2 linked regions of the Cupriavidus taiwanensis LMG 19424 genome follow. The protein of the gene in region 1 interacts with the protein of each later gene in a pairwise test. Links are inferred from orthologs where the notes say so. Each region holds a gene or a part of one and is shown on either strand. Other genes may lie near its edges.

The links.
Region 2: the proteins of dsbD (region 1) and RALTA_RS18850 interact in binary tests that used the Escherichia coli proteins (3 or more experiments, as listed by UniProt). The link is inferred for Cupriavidus taiwanensis LMG 19424 from one-to-one orthologs.

The regions. Positions count from the first base shown.
Region 1 is NC_010528.1:3,088,637-3,091,928, forward strand. What follows is about bases 308-3,292. They hold dsbD (protein-disulfide reductase DsbD), read right to left. Parts: upstream 2,766-3,292; coding sequence 849-2,765; downstream 308-848. Other genes in these bases: RALTA_RS14205 (magnesium transporter CorA family protein), read left to right, coding at 308-818; cutA (divalent-cation tolerance protein CutA), read right to left, coding at 2,762-3,172. Also shown: more of RALTA_RS14205, read left to right, coding at 1-307. UniProt on the Escherichia coli protein: Required to facilitate the formation of correct disulfide bonds in some periplasmic proteins and for the assembly of the periplasmic c-type cytochromes.
Region 2 is NC_010530.1:701,849-705,154, forward strand. The notes cover bases 122-3,120. They hold RALTA_RS18850 (DsbE family thiol:disulfide interchange protein), read right to left. Parts: upstream 1,893-3,120; coding sequence 1,350-1,892; downstream 122-1,349. Other genes in these bases: ccmI (c-type cytochrome biogenesis protein CcmI), read right to left, coding at 122-869; RALTA_RS18845 (cytochrome c-type biogenesis protein), read right to left, coding at 866-1,339; RALTA_RS18855 (heme lyase CcmF/NrfE family subunit), read right to left, coding at 1,889-3,120. In the rest of the region: more of ccmI, read right to left, coding at 1-121; more of RALTA_RS18855, read right to left, coding at 3,121-3,306. UniProt on the Escherichia coli protein: Involved in disulfide bond formation. Catalyzes a late, reductive step in the assembly of periplasmic c-type cytochromes, probably the reduction of disulfide bonds of the apocytochrome c to allow covalent linkage with the heme.

The sequences.
Region 1 (3,292 bases):
CGGCACTGGCCAAGATCGATACCCAGCCGGTCACGTTCTTCATGTTCGACACCGTGCTGGTCACGGTGCGCTCCGGGCCGTCGCGCACCATCGACCAGGTGCGCCAGCGGCTGCTCGAGCTGTGCCAGGCGCCGCGTCCGCAAGCCGTGCCTGCGCGTGGCAACGGCCAGTCGCTGCTGCATGGCATCCGTCCGCCGAGCCGGCCCGAGGACCTGATGCTGCGTCTGCTCAACGCCATGGTCGACCGCTACCTGGAGCTGCGCGCGCCGCTGACGCGCCAGCTCGACCGCTGGCAGCGCGCGCTGCTGAACTCGCGCCGCAGCTTCTCCAGCTGGGAAGGCCTGCTCGATGCCCGCATCCAGCTGCGCAAGCTGGAACACCTGAGCGAGGAGCAGCGCGACGCGCTGCAGGAATTCCGCGACAGCCTGCTCGACAACCGCTACAGCAGCGACCAGCCCGGCGGCGCGGCCAATGCGCCGGGGCGCGACGAAGTGCTGCTGGTGCGCATCAACGACGTGATGGAGCATATCCAGCGGGTGCTGGCGCATGCGCGCCGGCTGGAGGATTCGATCGAATCGGCGGTGCAGATCCACTTCTCGGCGGTCGCGCACCGCACCAACCGCACCATGCGCGCGCTGACGCTGATCACGGCGCTGTTCATGCCGCTGACGCTGATCACCGGCGTCTTCGGCATGAACTTCGAGCGCATGCCGTGGCTGCAGGAGCCGCAGGGCTTCTGGTGGTCGATCGGCCTGATGGGTGCCGTGGCGGTGGTCCTGGCGGCGCTGTGGGGACTGGCGCGGCAGCTGGAGCGCTAGCCGCAGGGCTGGGTACGCCTCACGTGCAAGTCAGGTGCGCGTGCGCGTGCCGAAAGCGCGCTCCAGGCTTTCCAGGAAGCGGTTGGCCGACTGGTAGCCGATCACGCGCACCGGGCGCTCGCGCCCGTCCGGCCCGAACAGGATGATGCCGGGCGGCCCGAACAGGCCGAAGCGCTTGAGCAGGGCCTTGTCGTCGGCATTGTTGGCGGTCACATCCGCCTGCAGCAGCACGATTTCCGACAGCCGCGCGCGCACGCGCGGGTCGACGAAGGTCATGCGCTCCATTTCCTTGCAGCTGACGCACCAGTCGGCATAGAAATCCAGCAGCACGGGCTTGCCCGCGGCGGCGGCCTGCGCCACGCGGGCGTCGAGTTCGGCGACGCTGCGCACGCGCTCGAAGCGCACCGTCTGCGCACCGCCGGCGTTTTCGCCGACAGTCCGCGCCACGCTGAGGTGCGACAGCGGCTGCAGCGGATCGCGTCCGCCCGAGGCCACGCCGATCAGCACGATCGCGGCGGCGATGGCAAACAGCACGCCCACGCCCTTGCCCACCCGCACCAGGTTGCGCGGATCCGGCCCCAGCCCGTCGAAGGCGCCCAGGAACACCGCCGCCACCAGCAGCAGCGCCGCCAGCAACAGCATCGTGGCCCACGCCGGCAGCACCGGCCCCAGCATCCACAGCGCCACACCCAGCAGCAGGAAGCCGAAGAAGCGCTTGGTCACCTCCATCCAGCGGCCGGCGCGCGGCAGCAGGTTGCCAGCGCCCACACCCACCAGCACCAGCGGGACGCCCATGCCAAGCGCCATCGCGAACAGCGCGGCGCCGCCGGTCACGGCATCGCGGCTCTGCGCGATATAGGCCAGCGCGCCCGCCAGCGGTGCCGTCACGCAAGGCCCGACGATCAGCGCGGAGATCGCCCCCATCGCCGCGGCGCCGGCAATCTGGCCGCCCTGGCGGCGGTTGGAGGATTCCGCGAGCCGGGTCTGCCAGCGCTGCGGCAGCTGCAGCTCGTACAGGCCGAACATCGACAGCGCCAGCGCCACCATCAGCGCCGCGAAGGCACCCAGCACCCAGGGCTTCTGCAGCGCGGCGGAGAGCCCCTCGCCCAGCAGCCCCGCGGCCACGCCGACCGCGGTGTACACCACCGCCATGCCCAGCACATAGGCCAGCGACACCAGCAGCGCGCGGCTGCGCGTGACGTGCTCGCCGACCACGATCGACGACAGGATCGGCACCATCGGCAGCACGCACGGCGTAAAGGTCAGCAGCAGGCCCAGGCCGAAGAACAGCGCGGCGATCAGGCCCAGGTTGCGGCTGGCCAGTGCGCCGGCGATGCGGTCGCTGTCGTCGGCGCGCAGAGTCGTGGCTGCGCCCGGCATGGCGGGTGCGGCGGGTGCCGGAGCCCGCTCGGCCGCCGGAGCGTCGCTGCGGCCGCGCTTGCCGAACAGGTCGGCCAGGGCACTGCCCCCGACCTTGTGGACGCTTTCCATCGGCGGATAGCACAGGCCCTTGTCGGCGCAGCCCTGGGACGTCACCGTCAGCGTCCATTTGCCGTCGGCGGGCGCTGCCTCCACCGGGATGCGGATGACCACGCTGTCGCGGTAGGTCTCCATCTCCTTGCCGAAGGTCTCGTCGAACTTCACCTTGCCCTGCGGGTAGGCCGGCGCGCCCAGTTTCACGCCGGCCGGCTGCGCGGCGAAGGAAAAGCGCTCGCGGTACATGTAGTAGCCCGGCGCGACGTCAAAGCGGACTTCGATGGTCTTGTCGTCAGGCTGGCTGGCGGCGAAGCGAAAGGCTTGCTCGGGCGGCAGGAAGTCGTCCTCGGTGGCGGCGTGGAGGCTGCCCGCCAGGCACAGCCAGGCCAGCGCCGCCAGCAGCGCTGCGGCAATATGCCGCGCCCACATCTGCCCGGGCGTGCCCGCCCGCCGTGCCAAACCGATGTTCATGAAGCCGATTCCTGTTGGTCTTGTTTCTGGGGTGCTGCCGTACCTGCCTGCGCCGGCACGCCGGCGGTCTCGCTGCGCACCCATGCCAGGTAGGGCCCGTAGCCCGCCGACACGGGCCACGCGAGCAGCTCCGGCACGTCATAGGGGTGATGTTGCCGGATCACGGCCTCGAGCGCAGCGTAGCGTGCGCGCGTGGTCTTGATCAGCAGCGGCCATTCCTGCGCCTGCTCGAGCTTGCCCTGCCACCAGTACTCGGATTCAACCGGCGCCAGACGGTTCACGCAGGCGGCGGCGCGCGCCTGCAGCACGGCCCGCGACAAGCCCGCCGCGGTGTCGGCGTCGGGTGCGTTGGTGACGACGACGAGCACCTCGTCCGGATCGGCAACTTGGTCAGTATGGCTTTGCATCGACACTCTCCCCGCGGCCGGCCGCCGCCGACCCGCACAAAACAAAAGAGCCAGGCGGATGCCTGGCTCGATTGTAAGCGGTGTGCCCGCAACCGTCGCGCGACGGCAACGGGCAGGAAA
Region 2 (3,306 bases), on another replicon or contig:
GTGATGCTCGCCGGCGCCGAATCAGGCGTGCCGCGCGCGGCCGCGAGATTGGCGGCGATGCGCGCCGCGGTCTGCGAGTCCGGCGGCAGCAGCCGGTACAGGTGTTCCCAGTAGCCGATCGCCGCCTGCGCGTCGCCGCGCTCCGTCGCCGCGCCGGCAGCGAGCGCGAGGCCCTTGGGGTCGTCGGGATCGAGCGCCAGTGCCTGGCGCACTTGCGCCATCGGTGCGCCGTCCAGCACGCCGCCGTTTACCGTGGCCAGCACGTCGGCGTAATCGGAGCGCAGCGCGGCCACCTCCGGCGCCAGCTCGACCGCGCGCGCGTAAGCGGCCGCGGCATCGGCATGGCGCTCCAGCACGGTGTACGAACGCGCCAGCATGGCCCAGCCCTGCGCGTCGCCTGGCGTCTCGCGCAAACGCTGCGCCAGCTGGTTCACCATGCCCTCGACCTGCGCGCCGCTCAGCTGGTGCTCGCTGCCGCTGGCCGCGGGCAGGTCGTCGGCGCGCCAAAGTGCGACCGGGTTGCCCAGATGCAGGTAGAGCAGGATGGCGGCGCTGGGCAACGCCGCCAGCAGCACTGCTGCGAGCAGCGGCGAGGGTCCCGCGCGGGCCGGCGTGGTGGTGCTGCCGGTGGCCTCGTCCAGCAGACGCCGGCCTAGCTCATCGCGGGCTGCGGCATGGCGTGCCGCACTCAGGGTGCCGGCGTGCAGGTCGCGCTCCAGTTCACGCAACTGGTCGTGGTAGACGTCGATCAGCAGCGCGCGTTCGGGCTTGGCGGGGGCAGACGGCGCAGGGCGGCGCAACAGCGGCCACAGCAGGCACGCGGTGGCGGCGGCGATCAGCGCGGCGGCAAGCAGCCAGAAGGTGGTCATGGCGGGCGGCGTTCCGTGGCCGAAGCGTCCAGCAGTTCCGCCAGCTGGCGCTGCGCTGCGGCGTCCAGCGGCGCGTCGGAGTGGGCGCCGGACGCGGGCTTGCGGGACCGTGCGCGCGCGATGGCGGCCACGGTCGCGGCAAGTAGCAGCAACGGCCCGAACCACAGCAGCCACGTCAGCGGCCGCAGCGGCGGCTGGTACAGCACGAAGTCGCCGTAGCGCTGTACCAGGTAGTCCTTGATGGCGGCGTCGCTGGCGCCGTCACGCAGTTGCGCGCGGATCTGGCGGCGCAGGTCTACCGCCAGCTCGGCGTTGGAGTCGGCCAGGGTCTGGTTCTGGCACACCAGGCAGCGCAGTTCGCTGGACAAGGCATGCACGCGCGCATCGAGCTGGGCTTCGGTCAGCGCCGCGGCCTGCAGCGCCACTCCGCAGAGCGCCGCGCCGAGCCCGGCGCGGAGGGCGCGGAGCATGTCCCTGTGGCTACGCATGGCCGCCACCCTGCCGCTGCAGCTGCTCGATCAGCGGAATCAGCTTGCGCTCCAGCACCTCGCGCGTGACGGGGCCGACCTGGCGGTAGCGCACCACGCCATGCTGGTCGATGACAAAGGTCTCGGGCACGCCATAGACACCGTAGTCGATGCCCACGCGTCCGTCGGCATCGACCAGCGATGCGGTGTAGGGGTTGCCGAGCCGCCGCAGCCAGTCGCGCGCGGCGACGGCTTCGTCCTTGTAGTTCAGGCCGTACAGCGGCACCGGCGCACGCGCGGCAAAGTCCACCAGCAGCGGATGTTCGGTACGGCAGGCCGCGCACCACGAGGCCCACACGTTCAGCAGCCAGACCTTGCCGCGCAGGTCGGCACTGTCCAGGGTGCGGCCTTCGGGCGCCAGCAGCGGCAGGCGGAACGCCGGCGCGGACCTGCCCACCAGCGGCGACGGCAGTTCGCGCGGATCGTGGCGCAAGCCCGCGGCCAGCGCCACGGCGAGGGCGAGGAAGGCGGCTAGCGGCAGCAGGAAGCGCGTCATGCCGGGGTCTCCTCGCGGGCCGAGGTCAGTGCCGGCATCGCGGGCGCATCAGTTGCGACCGGCGCATCGACCGCGTCGGCGGCGCGGCGCCGCAGCCGGTAGCGCTTGTCGCAGGCCGCCAGCAGTCCGCCCAGCGCCATCAGCGCGCAGCCGCCCCAGATCCAGCCGACAAAGGGCTTGACGTGGATGCGCACGGCCCACGCGCTGCCGTCGGCGTCGTTGCCGACGTGCTCGCCCAGCGCCACGTAGAGGTCGCGCGTGACGCCGCTGTCGATGGCCGCTTCGGTGGTGGGCATGTCCTGGCTGCGGTAGATGCGGCGCTCGGGATGGAGCACCGCCACGCGCCGGCCGTCGAGCGAGGCCGCCAGCGTGCCGCGCAAAGCGTCGTAATTGGGGCCGCCGGCCTGGGTCACGCCGGCAAAGCGGAAGTCATAACCGCCTACGCTGACCGTGTCGCCGGCGCGCATCGGCAGTTCGCGCAGGCTCTCCTGGCCCGACACCAGTGTTACGCCGGCAACGAAGACGCCAACGCCGGCGTGCGCGAGCAGCATGCCCCAGTAGCCCGGCGTGAACTGGCGCAGCGCCGCCAGGCGGCGGCCCTGCTGGTGCTGCAGCCGCGCCGCCATGCTGGCCACCGCGCTCAGCAGGCACCAGGCCGCCAGCAGCAGCCCCAGCCCGCTCAGCGCCGAAGCGTTGCGCAGCGCCAGCAGCAGCCCCGCGCCGAGCGCCGCGCTGGCCACCGCGGCCCAGCGCAGCCGGCGCGCCATGCCGGGCAGGTCGCCATGGCGCCAGCGCGCCAGCGGCGCAGCGCCCATCAGCAGCACCGCGGGCGCCATCAAGGGCACGAACACCTGCTCGAAATAGGCGGGACCGACCGAGATCTTGCCGAGGCCAAGCACATCGACCAGCAGCGGGTAGAGCGTACCCAGCAGCACCGTGGCGGCGGCCACCGCCAGCAGCACGTTGTTGGCCAGCAGCATCGACTCGCGCGACACCGCCGCAAACGCCACGTGGCGCGCGAGCGCCGGCGCGCGCCAGGCATACAGCGCCAGCGCCAGCCCGGTCACCAGCCCCAGCAGCGCCAGGATGAAGATGCCGCGCTTGGGATCCACGGCGAAGGCGTGGACCGAGGTCAGCACGCCGGAGCGGACCAGGAAGGTGCCGAGCAGGCTCAGCGAGAAGGTAAAGATCGCCAGCAGCACGGTCCACGCGCGAAATGCGCCGCGCTTCTCGGTGACCGCCAGCGAGTGCATCAGCGCGGTGCCGGCCAGCCAGGGCATGAACGAGGCGTTCTCGACCGGGTCCCAGAACCACCAGCCGCCCCAGCCCAGCTCGTAGTAGGCCCAGGCGCTGCCCAGCATGATGCCCAGCGTCAGGAAGGCCCACGCCACCGTAGTCCATGGCCGCGACCAGC